DNA from 3 places in the Paenibacillus sp. 8b26 genome. Region 3 is predicted to be linked to each of the others. Evidence: predicted binding sites of a transcription regulator. Region 3 holds the regulator's gene; each other region holds the start of a gene.
What was found. The regulator NrdR, encoded in region 3, represses ribonucleotide reductase genes. The targets are predictions, from matches to a motif close to AACACNATATATNGTGTT.
Positions count from the first base shown of each region.

Region 1: the regulator NrdR is predicted to act here: its motif matches at 3,920-3,937, upstream of nrdI (class Ib ribonucleoside-diphosphate reductase assembly flavoprotein NrdI).
Region 2: the regulator NrdR is predicted to act here: its motif matches at 2,973-2,990, upstream of ACQ4MX_RS17115 (anaerobic ribonucleoside triphosphate reductase).

Region 1 covers NZ_CP192445.1:1,008,150-1,013,418, forward strand. The annotation lists gene ACQ4MX_RS04300 (LacI family DNA-binding transcriptional regulator) at 1-773, opposite strand, end outside; gene ACQ4MX_RS04305 (ABC transporter substrate-binding protein) at 1,055-2,746, shown strand; gene ACQ4MX_RS04310 (GNAT family N-acetyltransferase) at 3,072-3,617, opposite strand; gene nrdI (class Ib ribonucleoside-diphosphate reductase assembly flavoprotein NrdI) at 4,105-4,464, shown strand; gene nrdE (class 1b ribonucleoside-diphosphate reductase subunit alpha) at 4,451-5,269, shown strand, end outside.
Region 2 covers NZ_CP192445.1:3,715,000-3,720,268, forward strand. The annotation lists cobalamin riboswitch at 1-156, opposite strand, end outside; gene ACQ4MX_RS17105 (hypothetical protein) at 1-3, opposite strand, end outside; gene nrdG (anaerobic ribonucleoside-triphosphate reductase activating protein) at 447-944, opposite strand; gene ACQ4MX_RS17115 (anaerobic ribonucleoside triphosphate reductase) at 941-2,890, opposite strand; gene ACQ4MX_RS17120 (AbrB/MazE/SpoVT family DNA-binding domain-containing protein) at 3,186-3,656, opposite strand; gene ACQ4MX_RS17125 (LacI family DNA-binding transcriptional regulator) at 3,944-4,954, shown strand; gene ACQ4MX_RS17130 (glycoside hydrolase family 3 C-terminal domain-containing protein) at 5,100-5,269, shown strand, end outside.
Region 3 covers NZ_CP192445.1:1,223,069-1,228,337, forward strand. The annotation lists gene ACQ4MX_RS05305 (SDR family NAD(P)-dependent oxidoreductase) at 148-1,032, opposite strand; gene ACQ4MX_RS05310 (MarR family winged helix-turn-helix transcriptional regulator) at 1,229-1,690, shown strand; gene ACQ4MX_RS05315 (hypothetical protein) at 1,783-1,971, shown strand; tRNA gene ACQ4MX_RS05320 (tRNA-Lys) at 2,139-2,211, opposite strand; tRNA gene ACQ4MX_RS05325 (tRNA-Ala) at 2,223-2,298, opposite strand; gene nrdR (transcriptional regulator NrdR) at 2,422-2,889, opposite strand; gene ACQ4MX_RS05335 (alpha/beta-type small acid-soluble spore protein) at 2,996-3,220, shown strand; gene ACQ4MX_RS05340 (lytic transglycosylase domain-containing protein) at 3,359-3,922, opposite strand; gene coaE (dephospho-CoA kinase) at 3,919-4,515, opposite strand; gene ytaF (sporulation membrane protein YtaF) at 4,527-5,219, opposite strand.

The DNA.
Region 1 (5,269 bases), 210 kb from region 3:
CCGGCAGTCACATCATTCACACATACAAACATCTCCGGCAATTCATCCTCGGTCAGCTTGCCCAATTCCTCGGCAAGCTTCTGCGCTCCCATGTGGAGCAAAGCTCCGTTTTGCTTTAAGTCTATTCCTCCAAGCTCCAGTGTGGAGCGAAAAGCTTCCCAACGTTCATAGAAACTGTGAGCATCGTCGATATTTCCGACAAATTGAAAACGGGTATAGCCTCTGCACAGCACATTTCTCATGAGTTCACCCATGCACGTGCGGTTATCCGTGAACACCGTATCGCTTAAAAACGCAGAATCCCAATGATCCACCATGACAACCGGAATGCTCATCCGATAAATATTCAGCAATATTGAAGTGGAAATGGACCCCACCGTGATAATGCCCTTGATCGCCTCCGGATTCAGCAAAGAAAACATATCCTCTGTCGAAGGCTCCGTTAACGTGAGCATGTTCATCCCCTTTCGGTTCAGACGCTCGGAAATACCTTCAAACACAGGACCCCAATACCTGGATTCTCTGTTCTGGTGCCGTATATTCGGAAATAACACCAGCACAGTGCCCGACCATTCCCCGGCATCCGTGTCCCGAGGTTCCACCCCCGTTGTCTTTGGATGATTGCGAAAATAGCCCATCTGGGCAGCCAGCTTGACCAACACTGCCCTCGTCTCCTCACTTACTCCGGGCTTGCCGGACAATGCACGCGAAACAGCGAACTTTGAAACGCCCGCCGCATCCGCAATTTCCTGCAACGTTACTTTTCCACGCATCTTCTCACCCAACCCTATTCGGAATCTTTTTTCTGCCTCTACCTTTCCAATACATGGGCGTACTAATAAACTGGTATCATCGTAGCACACTTTGTTTTAGATCATCAAACGATAGATTTGCACAAATCCACACCATCCACCAAAATATGTTTGCATAATAAAAAAACAAACACATAACAAATCAACAGAAATGACTTGACGGAAGGCTCGCTATTTCCTACAATTTACTATTGAAAGCACTTACATTATGTAAATCATACTTATAGAGGGGGATTTTGCAGATGTTCAAAAACAGGTCGGTACGACAAGGCTCCATCCTGCTCCTAGCTTTGCTGCTGCTCGTGACAACGGGCTGCGCGAACGGAACAGGCGGTACGGCAGAAAAGGAAAATCCCGATGACACCAGTCCTGTTACACTTACTTTTTTTGGTGGTGACGCCAGCTCCAACTGGAATAATATGAAGGATGCAGTCGGGCAGGAAATCATCAAAAAAACGGGCGTCACACTGAACGGGGAACATGCCGTCAATGGCCGGAGTGAGGAAAAGTTTGCTTTGATGGCTGCCAGCGGAGAGTATCCTGACCTGGTCTACCCCAAAAGCGATGTCGGTAAGCTGGTCGATGCCGAGGCACTCATTGACTTAACCGACCTGATTGACAAATACGGCCCCAATATCAAGAAAGTGTACGGAGATTATTTTAACCGTATTAAATATAGCCATGACGACCCTGCCATCTATACGATCCCAACCAATTTGGGTGTAGATCACATCGCATTTGACGCACAAGCCGGGTTCGAAATCCAGCATCAGGCACTTGAGAAGCTCGGCTATCCGAAAATCCGCACTGTTCAGGATTTTGAAAAAGCGCTCAAGGACTATGTCGCCAAATACCCCACCACTAACGGTCAGCCTACCATCCCCCTCTCCCTTGATGCCGAAGATTGGAAAATTCAAATTACCGTAACCAATCCGGCAGTTACCGCTACAGGCGGACCGGATGATGGAGAGTATTATATCGACCCCAAGACGCATAAAGCCATTCTCCACTACAAACGCCCGGAAGAACGGGAATATTTTCGCTGGCTGAATCACATGTACAACGAAGGACTGCTGGATAAGGACACATTTGTGCAAAAAAGCGATCAATACAAGTCCAAAATCGCCGCAGGCCGTGTAATTGGACTCATCGATCAGAAATGGAACTATCAGGATGCCGAAAACGCACTCAAAGCGTCGGGCAAGGATGAATTTACCTACGCGCATTTCCCGGTTACGTTAAGCGAGAAATACGAGGACCATTCCCTCCAGCCGCTCGGGTTTGATGCTGCATACGGGATCGGAATTACAACCTCGTGCAAAAATCCCGTGCGTGCCATCAAGTTTCTGGATTTTCTGGCCTCCGACGAAGGACAAATTTTGCGCAACTGGGGAATCGAAGGCCAGCATTACAATGTAGAGAACGGCAAACGAGTTATTCCGGCCGATGTGCAGCAACGTAAAAACACCGATAATTCCGCTTTTACGAGAGAGTCAGGCATCGGTTTGTACTGGATATGGGGGCCGCATTACGGTGACGGCATCAAGGACCCTTCCGGCAACTACTATACGACGAACTATCCGGAGATGATTACCGAAAATTACAGCCCGGCCGAAAAAAAATCCCTGCAAGCATACAATGCTCGAACGTGGAAGGACCTGTTCCCGAACGAGAAGGATTTTCCGGTAAAAGAATGGGGCGCCGCCTACAACATGCCCGTCCCGACCAATACAAACTACAATGTCATTTATCAGAAGTCGCAGGACATTGTGCGCAAACGGATTCCCGAAGCTGTACTCGCCAAGCCGGATCAATTTGATGCTGTCTATGACCGCATGCTCCAAGAGCTGGATCAGGCAGGTGTGCCGAAGGCTGAAGAAATCTACACCGGTCTGATCCAAAATAGGCTCAAGCTGTGGAACGGGGAAAAATAACGATCAAATAAGCTGAACTTAAAAGTTACCTATCGTGCCACTACGCAGTCGGATGGTGCTTGCCATCGCCACCGCCCCCAGGTTCCTTGAATAATCATATAACTAGGATAGAAATCCGGGGACAAAAGCGACCGCTTCGCTTGTACAGCACCATTCCGCCTACTCCGTTTTGATGCTTATTTTTTTAAAGTCAGCTTATAGTTCGAGTTTGGCTTATATGTATGAAAGATTACAGGGCTGACAGCCTAATGCTGTTCAGCCCTTTTACATTGAACGTTCTGTTTCGTTCCATATATACATGACACGATGATGACTGTCTGTTTCCCTACACGTTCTGCGAAGATTCCGTCGTTTGCTCCGCAGCCTCATACTCACTTCGCAAAATCCCTATCTGAATGATGTCATAGTATTGTCCTTCCCTGAACAGCTTTTGCCGCAGCCGACCTTCCTCCTTGAAGCCGCAGGCCAGATAGCAGCGATATGCACGCTCGTTGTATGCATAGACCTCCAGCTCCAGTCGATTCAGGTTCAGTGTATGAAATACAAATTTCTGTAATAGCCGGATCGCTTCACGTCCGTAGCCTTTGCCCAGGTTATCATCGCGCCCAATCACAATGCCGAGCGTGGCGTGCCGATTCAACCAGTTGATTTTAAATAAATCCAGTTGTCCGATATAATCCAGCGTGTCTTTATGCGCAATAACAAAGCCCTTCAGTACGTAGGCTTCGCTATTCGTCTGAGAATGAGGATAAGTAAAAACATCGCTCAAACCGCATGTAATATCCGGGTCATTGACCCATTTTCGTATTTCCGGTATATCCTCCTGACGATACTCTCTCAGCACGATGCGTTCCCCAATAATATGCGGCATAGTACATCTTCCCTTCGGTTATGTATGGGTATACCTAGTATGGCATCAAACGACCCTGAATCCATAAATCCATTTCCCATCATTCATATTCCCCCTACAGTAAAAGGTAGATTTAGCACAGTATCTCCTATTGACAAATCGTACATCTTCGTCCTTCAAAACTCCAGTACATTTGTAAAATTCGCACGAAAAAAAAGTTATTCCGCTTATCCCGCACCCCGCTTGGACTTGCCCCCAATCCTTGTGCCCAACCTTTTAAAAGTGATTGACCTCACCTATATATAGATATAAAATAGAAATCGTACTCTAAATATAGTGTATAACGCGTATTTTACACATATATCTTGAAAATACAGATATGGAAGTACCGATATAAATAGGCGTTAAAATTTTGGCGAAGCACAGCCAGCAAGGGTTTGCGAATCTTTACAGGATTTCGAGCCTTGGGCAGATGCCGTTTTGCCAAATGTCAAGGAGGATGAATACAATGCTGATTGCTTATGATTCCAAGACCGGCAATGTAAAAAGATTTATCGGGAAGCTCAAGCTTCCGGCGGTCCAAATCCAGGAGCAAATGACTATAGAGGAACCATACGTACTCATTACATATACAACGGGGTTTGGACAGATACCTGAGAAGGTATCTTCCTTTTTGCAAAAAAATGCTCAAAACCTCGTGGGTGTGGCTGCCAGCGGCAACCGTAACTGGGGCGAGAGCTTTGCCAAAAGCGCGGATTTGATCTCCGACCATTATAACGTGCCTGTCATCAGTAAATTTGAATTATCTGGAACGTTCGGCGATGTAGAGCGTTTCAAACAGGAGGTGAGCCGAGTTGCGGCATATTGAACTGAACAACATGTTGATGAAACGCGATACAGATGGCTTTTTCCAATTGGAAAAGGACCAAGAGGCTGTAGACGAATTTATGAAGGAAGTCGAAGAACGGAGCTTGAAGTTTGCGGATACAGCGGCTAAAGTGCTCTACATGATTGAGAATGATTATTACGAAAATTTCTATAGTAGCTATACAGCTGACGAAATTAAGGATATTTTCCATATCACTCATAGTTATAATTTTAAATTTCCTTCCTATATGGCAGCATCCAAGTTTTATACGGATTATGCAGTGAAGAGTAATGACCGTAAGGTTTATCTGGAGCACTACCCTGACCGGGTGGCGGTCGTCGCCCTGCATTTGGGACGCGGTAACGCCGATACGGCGCGCCTATTGTCCCGCTCGATGATGGAGCAGCGTCTCCAGCCGGCTACGCCAACCTTCCTGAATGCAGGCAAAAGCCGTCGTGGAGAACTGGTATCATGCTTCCTGCTCGAAATGGACGACTCCCTCAACTCGATCAACTACGTGCTGAACACTTGCATGCAGTTGTCCAAAATCGGCGGCGGTGTCGCGGTCAACCTGTCGAAACTGCGGTCACGCGGTGAGGCGATCAAAGGTGTAGAAGGCGCGGCTAAAGGAATTATGCCTGTGCTGAAGCTGATGGAGGACGGCTTCTCCTACGCGGATCAGATGGGTCAACGTAAAGGTTCCGGCGCAGCATACTACAACATTTTCGGATGGGATGTACTGGAGTTCCTGGATAGTAAAAAAATCAATGCCGACGAAAGAGTGCGCCTGAAGACACTCTCCATC
Region 2 (5,269 bases), 2.5 Mb from region 3:
CATGACTTTCAGCGCTCCTTCCCGGTCTGTGGACCAGTGGGTGTATCAACAGCTGAAAATTCCCCGTTTACAGTGGCGGGACCGCGCCGGACTTGCACCGGCTTCCCTTTTAAGCCTGAACTGAATAGAACAGACACCTATCTCCAAGCTATGCGATTATGGTATGACGAATAATTATGCACTCGTATACTTGTTCACCATCATAAGTGAAACTTGCGGGATGCGCAATAGAAACTCCGTTTGAACCTGCAATGAAACGATTAAGTTCATGGAAGCACATTCAAGTTTATTAAAAGCGTTCTGCTCATCAGTACGCTATCCCGTGTTCCCGATCTGAAGCACCTTGAAGCACCGCTCTTGTCAATTACACGCAAAAAAAGACAAGTCCTCCCATAGGGAAAGGACTCGTCTTAAGGCATAACAACTCATGCGAGTATAACATCGCCTCAGGCTAATGTAACGGTAGATCCTGCCAGAATGCTGGCCTTCACATCAACCAGTCGCTGATTGCGGCTGCCTCGGAAGGGAAGAGTCAGATCCTTTTGCTGTTCTACAAAGGGACCGTCCACAACCACATCGCACAGCAGTGCCAACTCCCGCCGGGCCTGATCCGTAAGCAGTTCTTCGTAGACGAAGCCCGTATAGGCCCACACGGTTTGGTCAGGGCAGGCTGCGCGGAAGTCGCGCACAAACTGCGAGCATTCCGCTGCCGAGAAAAAGGGGTCTCCGCCGCAAAGGGTTAACCCGTCCAGCAATGGATTATCGGCGATGTCACGGATAACCTCCTGCTGCCGCTCCGGTGTGAACGGTTCGCCTGAACGGAAGCTCCAGGATGCCGGATTGAAGCAGCCGGGGCAGGCATGGCGGCAACCGCTAATGAACACAACGGTGCGCAGGCCGTGTCCTTCGTTCAGAGATTCCGGAATGTAGCCGCATAAATTCACCGATGCTTCACCCGGTCACGTACCTCGGCTTGTTTTGCGGCGTTGAACCGGACGGTATAATCACCTGTCAGATATCCGGTTACCCGGCGCAAGCGCTGAAAATGCGTATGTTCCTCATCAGCACCGCAATGGGGACAGCTTGTCCCGATAATGCCCTCGTAGCCGCATTCCGGGCAGCGATCTACGGGATGATTGATGGAGAAGTACCCAATGTTTTGATGAAGCGCATATTGTACAATTTTAAGAAACGCCTCCGGGTTATTCCGCGCATTGCCATCCAGCTCAATGTACGAAATCGCGCCAGCGTTGCACAGGTTATGAAATGGGGCTTCGAGGCTGATTTTACGGGCAGCCGGAAGCGTGTAATACACAGGAATGTGAAAAGAATTCGTGTAATATTCACGATCATTCACATCGGGAATGACACCGAAATCCCGCTGATCCAGCAACGTGAATTTACCGGACAGACCCTCGGCAGGCGTAGCGAACAGCGTAATGTTCAGGTTATGCAATTCACTCATCCGATCGCAGTAGACACGCATGGAAGCTATGATTCGCTGCGCCTCGCGGTATACAGCGTCATCCTCCCCGTGGTGTTTGCCGTACAGTGCCTTCATGCACTCAGCCAACCCGATAAACCCGACCGACAGCGTACCATGCTTCAGTACGTTACCCACCTGTTCATCCGGCTCCAGCTTTTCTCCGCCTTCCCATACCCCTTCGCGCATCATAAAGTCTGAGGCCTTGGCCGGCTGGCTGGTCTGTATATGGTAGCGATGCATCAGTCCGTCCACGGCAATACGCAAAACCTCTTCCAGTCTGGTATCAAAGCCATCCCGGTCAGGTGCCTTGCGCTTGCCTGTGCAAATGCCGTATTCAATGCCAAGACGCACCAGATTAATCGTATTGAATGAGAGATTACCCTTGCCGCTCTGACAGTTTCTGCCAAAACGGTCAGCAATGGTGCGGGTGCGGCAGCCCATCGTCGCAATAATGGTATCCGGATCATCTGCGCGGTAATAGGGCAGGTTGAAGGTAGCATCCACATTGACAAAATTGGGATACATACGTTTGCTGGAGCATTCTACTGCCCGCAGGAACAAGTCATAGTTGATATCCCCTTCTGCCTGATTAATTCCTTTTTTGCATTGGAAAATATGCTGTGGGAAAATAGGGGTTTCCCCGCTGCCCAAGCCGCGAATAGTGGCCTCCAGCAATGATTGCGTAACAAGCCGCCCTTCAGCAGAAGTGCACATACCGTAATTCAGTGATGTGAACGGAATTTGCCCGCCTGCCCGACTGCTCATGGTATTCAGGTTATGAATAAGGGATTCGGCGGCCTGCCGGGTTTCCGTCTCTGTTTCTTCCCGTGCAAATGCGTATGAACGAGGGCATGCCTCCTGTAATAGGCTGTTGGCTAAATGTAATTCGTCATCAGGCAGAGCGGGCTCTATTTCTTCTCCGAACAGGCGGAGTCCCTTACGCAGATGCTTGCGGAAAGACCGGGCCACGAATGGAGCGAGATCCCAATCTATTTTATTAGCAGAAACGCCTCCAAATTGGCTGTTTTGCTGAGACTGGAATATGATTGCCACCAGTGCCATAGCAGACATAATGGTTTGCGGTGTGCGCACAGAGCCGTTGCCTGTATTAAAACCGTCTTGCAACAAGCGACCAAAAGGAATAAAGATACAGTTCGTAGTCCCGAGCGCATATTGGTCCAAATCGTGAACATATACATATCCACGGTCAATCGCGTCCGTCAGTTCAGACGGAAGCACACGTAGGCGTGCATACCACTTGGCGTACTCGGAACCGAGCTTGCTCATTTTGCCGCTGAACGATTCTCCATTCAAATTTGCATTCTCCCGTAGCATGTCCAAATCCTGTGCCCCAATGACCCGTTCGCCGATGTCATATAATTGATGTTCCTCCAACACCTTCATCGCAAAACCCTCCATATAGTAAAATATATATTATTCTCCCAAAAACAACATATTGACGATATCGTGTACTAACCAATTGTTTCAGTCTATATATTGTATATATGGATGGATGGAGCGTATGTGACTATTGTCACGTCGATAGGGAGGAGAACGCACAAAAAAGTCAGGTGAAAGTTAGGAACACATCAACAAATACGCTCCTTATTCTACACCTGACGATCGAATATTTGACAGAAAACAATAGGATGGAAATCCATTGGATCTGAGTATTTTTTGTAATAAATTACTGAATAATTTAAAGCAGCTTTTTCAGTTGGGACACCCGGCCTTGTGAGATATCGAGCATTTCGGCATATACCTTTTGCGGCAGGTTGGGATGTTCCTGAATCAGCTTTCGGAGCTTTTTTACCATTTCTCCTTGCTGGACTCTGGATTGCTTGGGCTGCCAGGTTGTATGGTTACGAACCGGCTTGGTATGTTCTTGAGCCTGGATGGCTTCGGTGCTAGTGGGATGTACATGTTCCTCTGTCTTTAATACCTGAATGCAATCGGCGCAAATAAAGCTATCACGAAAATAAGTCAAATGATCAACTGCGCCGCAAAATTTGCAGGATACACCTGTATATTTCCTTAATACAAATCCTTCTTCATTCACGAAAAATTCGAGCGAATCACCAATATTGATATCCATCGTGGTGCGCATTTCCTTGGGAAGCACGATTCGCCCCAATTGATCCAGAGGCCGTGTCATTCCGGTATTTTTCATAAACCTTTCCTCCTTCGATTGTATATCCTGATTATACCAAAAAATATTATTTTTTGCTTTGTTTATTGAAGAAAATATACAATTTTTTTATGCATTTATCATATACCTTCACATGTATCGCCGGGGGCAGAAGATGGTTTATAATATAAATATCGACTGTTGGAGTAAGAGGCTGTGAAGTATCGTGGCCTCTCCCTAATCCGGTAAGTGCTTTACCGCCTACAGTTGAACATTTTTCAGGGTTTTAGAATTCTTTGAAATGATCTCAACTTGTAAGGAAGATGACTATGAAAAGCAACAAAATCTCAATGAAGGAAATTGCACAATTAAGTGGAGTTTCTGTAGCAACCGTTTCCAGGGTCATCAATGAGAACGGGCGTTATTCGGATGAAACCCGTCAAAGAGTGATGGACATTATAAGTAAGTATCAATACGAGACGAACAGTATTGCGAAAAGCTTGCGTATGAACAAATCACAGACAATCGGTGTGCTGGTGCCCGACATTAACAACGAATTCTTTTCGGTGATCGTACAGGAAATTGAAAGGTTTTTTTTCGATCTGGGCTATTCGACGATTATTTGCAACACAGCCAAGAGCGCCGAAAAAGAAAAAGAATATTTGAAAATATTGGACAGTAAAATGGTCGATGGTCTGGTTTGTATATCTGGTCAGGAGGAAGTGCTGACAGATGTATTAAAACGGAAGATACCTATTGTATGTATTGACCGCCGTCCAAAGATTGACTCTAACGTTGCTTTTATAGCATCTGATCACTATGCTGGCGGGTTTATGGCAACCGAAGAGCTCATTCAAAAAGGGTGTCGTCGCATTTTGGTACTCACTAAACAGCAAAACCTTTCATCCGTGAATGAACGTTTGAACGGGTTTAGTGATGCGATGTTAAAGCACAATCTCATGCTAGGTAAAGAGCAATATGTTGCTATTCATAGCGATCATAACAACCTGGATGCAGCTAAACAAAAGGTGCAGCAGTTGATTGAAAACAAGATGAAGTTTGACGGTATTTTTGCTACCAATGACTGGCTGGGACTGGGTGCCTTGCTTGCTTTGCAGGAAAATGGGATACAAGTTCCCGACGAGGTTAAAATTGTGGGCTTTGACAATGACACGATTTCCAAGTACTGCAATCCTCCTTTGACGACCATCAATCAGGATAAGGCTGCTTTGGCAGATAAGGCCTGCGGCATTTTGCTGGAGATGATTGAAGGGAAGACGCCAAGTGGTGAGCAGCAGCAATTGTTGCCGGTTAGTTTGGTGGAAAGACAGACAACTTAATGGAGATCAAGATCAAGTAATGACATGAGTGATAGAAGGAGTGCTTCGGCGTTGTTGCTGGGGTCCTCCTTTTTCGTTATGATATATTAAAACGCTTTCATACACCTTTTCATCATATTTTGATTGGGATAAGGAGATGACGGATATGAGTCATGAAACAACGGATTTAGAATATCTTTTTCAAAATCCGAAGCTTCATCTGGACGAACGTGTACGGGATTTGGTGTCTCGGCTAACCTTGGAGGAAAAGATTGAATCCATGCTGCAATATCAGCCTGCCATTGAACGATTGGGAGTCCCCGCCTACAAGCATGG
Region 3 (5,269 bases):
TTAACGAGTTCAGGGTGCCTTTTTGCGATGGTGTTGCGCTTCTTTATTTTTCAGGACCCTCGGTATTACATAGAGACTCGAACCCTGTACCAATTGATTAAGAGTCAACTGCTCACAGTCCTCAGTTTACCGCTGTAATCCATAAAATCAGGTCATATTGTTAAGAAGACTTCTTTGTTGTAGTAATTCTTTCGTACAATTCCACAGTTTATTTTGCATAGCAATATCTCCACCGGGGTCTACAGGTACAATTGAATGTCCGGTTCCGACATTAAAATACCCTCCTGTAACTGCCTGGTACTGTGGATCCACAATTAAACGAGTCATAATATCAGCTCCTCTGCGTGGATCACCAATATGAAAAAAATTCAAAAAACGCTCAAGCATTGATGCAAACCAGAGCTCACGTCCGAGACCTGTAACATTAAACCCTGGATTCAGAGCGTTAACACTGATCCCCGTTCCAGTCCATTGACGTGCCAGTTCACCAGTAAACATAATGTTATACAGCTTGGTTCTCCCATATATTGCAGATGAGCCTCTAGAAGTAAAAGGAGCTATATTGGTCAAATCCTCAGGGAGCTTAAGCTCGCCATGATTGCGTGAAGCCTCAGAAGCAACATTTACAATTCTGGCGCTTCCTGCATTTTTCAAGGAATACTGTAAGGTGTGCGTCAATAACCACGGTGCTAAATAATTCACAGCTATCATTTCTGCAAATCCCTCGGAGGTTACCCGTTGTTCGAATGCATGCAGTCCTGCATTATTCAAAAGCACATCTATTTTGGGGTATGCAGTTGAAATCTCGTTCCCCATACGTCTGACATCTTTCATTAAGGATAGATCCCCGAAAAAAAAGTCTACTTTTGTTGAGGGCACCATATCTTTTATAATTTTTTTAGTAGCTTCAGCGCGATCCTTGCTCCTGGCTGTCATGACAAGATGAGTACCACGTTTAGCCAATTCAATCGCAACGAGTTGCCCCAGACCACTCGTTCCGCCAGTTATTACAACAATCGGATTAGCCATCATGGTGATTCTCCTTTGTGCTGAATAGTCAATGTAATTGGCCGTTCATTGCTTTACTCCGTTAGACCCGTCTCAAGTTTTGACATGCAGCTGACGCAGCCATATACTTGATATAAATTAACTATATTATTTTGGTTGATATATGTCAAGTAATTGACTTGAATTATTTAATTTATCAATTAAGGTTAGGTGAAATAGGATGAATGATGATCGACACAAAAATACGCCAAGAGGACAACTGGAACTGGAACTCGGCGAGCAAATCAATGCCCTCATAAGCGCCTCACATGCGCTAAATGTCAAAACTGCAGCACGTTTCGATCCTTCAATACAACCTGCGGGTTTCCATATTATCCGTTGGCTGTACTCATATGGCCCAACAAGCGCCACTATGCTGGCGGAATCGACAGCTATGGATCGCAGTTCGGTTAGCCGTCTCGTCAAACAACTTGAGCTTTTGAGTTATGTGAAAAGGGAAACCTCCCCTGATGATCGTCGAGGAATACTTCTATCCCTCACTGAGCTTGGACAACAAAAGACGATTGATGCTCTAAAAGAGAAAGAATTTGTATTTTACGAACACATTTCAAGATGGGACGATGAACAACTTAAAAATTTTATCGGAATGCTCAGAGACTTTAACGGATTTGATCACAAGTAACAGGTCCATTGATCATGAGTGTTAAGGAATGTGATGTTTAGCTTCAAGAAGGAAGCCTATCTTCTTATAAGGCAAATTGGGAGGTGCTTAAGGTGAATGAACCCACATTGAAGAAGGCGATGGATACACTGGAGTTTCTAAGCCAAGATGGGGATGCGCGGCGTCTGTACGAAGAACGACAAAAATTTCTGCATGACGAGGCTTCTGCTCTTGAATGGGCTACGGAAAATTCCTCAAGCCAATTCAAATGTACTGTAGAGGTTAATTTGACCGCCTTTTAAAAAGCATGGGGTAAACTAAAACAAACGCCGTGCCCTCATTCAAGAGAACATGGCGTTTGTTTTTTATTAAGAAAGTAGGGCCTTCTGTGACCAAACGTGTGATCACAAGGGAAAGCAGAGCTGAATTCAAAACAAAAAAACGGCATCTCTGCCGTTTTTCTAAAGGATGGACTCTCAGGGACTCGAACCCTGGACCAATTGATTAAGAGTCAACTGCTCTACCAACTGAGCTAAGAGTCCATATTAAAATTTGGTGGAGCCTAGGGGGATCGAACCCCTGACCTCATCGCTGCCAGCGATGCGCTCTCCCAGCTGAGCTAAGGCCCCGTTTTATGTAATTTCAACATCTGTTTGAAGCGACTCCTATATCATATAAAATTTTCACCCCTGTGTCAATACTTTTATAAAAAAATATAACTTTCACACCATAAACCAAGACACAGTCAGCGATCAGTCGCTGGCTGTATCTTTGGATAACAGTGTTTTCAGTTCTTTCATAAACATGTTGATGTCTTTAAACTGCCGATAGACGGACGCAAAGCGTACATAGGCCACTTCATCAACAGGATAGAGCTGTTCCATGACCAGCTCGCCGATCTGCTGGCTGTCCACCTCTGTAGCGGCTGTGTTACGAATGGCGTTTTCCACCTGAGATACGATCATGTCCAGTTGCTCTACGGATACGGGACGCTTCTCGCAGGCCCGAATGAGACCACGCAGCATTTTATCACGGCTGAACTCTTCACGACTGCCATCCTTTTTAATGACCATGAGCGGAGTCTCCTCCACCATTTCAAAGGTGGTAAAACGCCTAGCACATTGCTCGCATTCGCGACGGCGACGGATGGACTTGTTGTCATTCGCAGGCCGCGAGTCCAGTACCTTTGTTCCATTGTAGGCACAGTACGGGCATTTCATAAATTCATCACTTCCTTTTTCCAATAAATTCTCTATACTTTTTTCGTAATAATTTTGTCAAAACGGTTCATAATATGTTTACCAAGTCGCGAGGAGGTGAACAACAATGGCACAAGGAAACAATGGCAACTCCAACAACCTGGTAGTCAGCAGATCCACCGGCGCTCTGGAGCAAATGAAATTTGAAATCGCTCAAGAGCTGGGTATCAGCATTCCTCAAGATGGATACCAAGGTAACATGACTTCCTATGAGAACGGTTCGATCGGGGGCTACATCACAAAACGCCTCGTAACGATCGCCGAACAACAATTGGCAGGTCAATACCAATAATCGCGGTAATAATGCAAAAATAACAAGAAAAAGTGTACGGATGGGCTGCTAAAAACAGCCTGTCCTGCGCTTTTTTTCATTTTAATGCCATCAGGCTCATTGTGTCATGTACATATTTACACACAACCTCGCCATCCGTTAAAACTGATTATAAATTTTCGTGTATTGTCTGTAGTAGTAAATAACCCGTTGTACATAATGTCGCGTCTCGCCAAAAGGGATTTGCTTGATGGATTCTTCTTTCCCATCCCATACGCCCTTGTCGAGCCACTCCTGCACTTTACCGGGGCCTGCGTTGTAAGCCGCAACGGTAGCTACCGGATTATCCTTAAATTTCACCGACAGGTTATGCACATACCAGGTTCCAAGTTCAATATTGGTGCCCGGCTCGTGCTTGACGCTATCCAGCGGAACCTTTTGGATTTGAGCGCTATCCATAATCCAATTCGCAGTATCGGGCATGATTTGCATGAGTCCCAGTGCACCCTTGTGCGACTGCTTGCTGGTCTTAAAGTTCGTCTCAACACGGATAATGGACGCCACCAAAAACGGGTCCACTTCATACGTCTGCGAATATTGCCGAATCTCATCCTTATATTGAATCGGATAGAACCACGACATCCAGTTTGAATTAAAAAACAGAATCAAGACAAACCCGACAAACAAAGTCAGCAGGACTCTTTTTTTGCGCAAAATATTCATGCAAGTCCCTTTCGCTGCCAGAATTGATCAATTTGCTGTTTTGTTTCGGCCTGTGTTCCGCTATTGTCGATGACGATATCGGCCAGGCTTCTTTTGTGTTCAATATCCATTTGCGAAGACAACCGAAGTCCTGCTTGTTCCTCGGTCAATCCGTCTCTGAGTATCAGACGCTGGAGCTGCACATCCCGTGGTACGTATACCACCATAATTTTATCGTACAAGCCCTCTAATCCGGACTCATACAGTAGCGGGATATCTGCCAGAACGAGCTTGTCCGGATGTTCGCGCTCGTAAGATTCCATGCGCGTGCGCATTTCCTCACGAATCGCGGGATGTGTAATATCATTAAGCGCCTGCCGCTGGACAGGGTCCCCAAATACAATCTCGCCCAGCTTTTTGCGGTGCAGAGTTCCGTCACTGTTCATCACAGCTTGTCCAAAATGCTGTATGACCGCCGCCAGCACCGGATGCCCCGGAAGCATCACTTCCCGGGCAATGGCATCTGCGTCGATCAGCAGCGCACCCTTGGCGACCAGTAGAGCCGACACGGTGCTTTTACCGGTAGCAATACCTCCGGTTAATCCGATATTCATGCTCTTTCACCTCATAACAGCTTCAATATGCCCATCATAATCAGTAATAATGCCGGTAACACACCCAGCGCCTTCATAAATCGAAATGCCGACAGACAGAAACCTGCTTTCATACCCGCAATCAAAAATGTTCCGCTGAATAACGCAATAGCCAGCGCGGTAGCAAGTGGCTGGAAGCCCAGCATAGCTGCTCCCAATCCTGCACCGAACGCATCAACCGATAAAGCGATACCTAACCAAACCGCCTCCATAGCGGAGATACTGCCCGAACGGTCCATATCCGCAGCAGACGGACTTCGGAGAATCCGAATAACAAGACCCCATTTGCGGAATTCCAACGAAAATACGGTCCGTTCCTCTTGTACTTCTTCAGATTTCTCCCCTGCCAGAACATTACTGTTCTCAGGATCGGGCTCATCAATCAGATCCTCCTTGCGATGCAAGGATTGATACAAAGAGTAGCAGCCAATTCCAATCAGGATAACAGCGCCAAAAACGGTCGTATATACAGGAGACAGAACCTGGGACAACAATGCGCCTAGCTGCATGGATATGCCAATGACCAAACCTGAACATACTGAAATGATGACAATGGATAGCAGTGGAATTTTCATTTTGCGCAGCCCATACGTAACACCGACTCCAAAACTGTCCAGACTTAGTGCAAATGCCAACAGCAGCAGGGCTCCCCAATGATTAGCCACTCCAATTCCCTCCCATTGCGAGGGCAGGGCCTTAAAGCAGCCGGAACCCT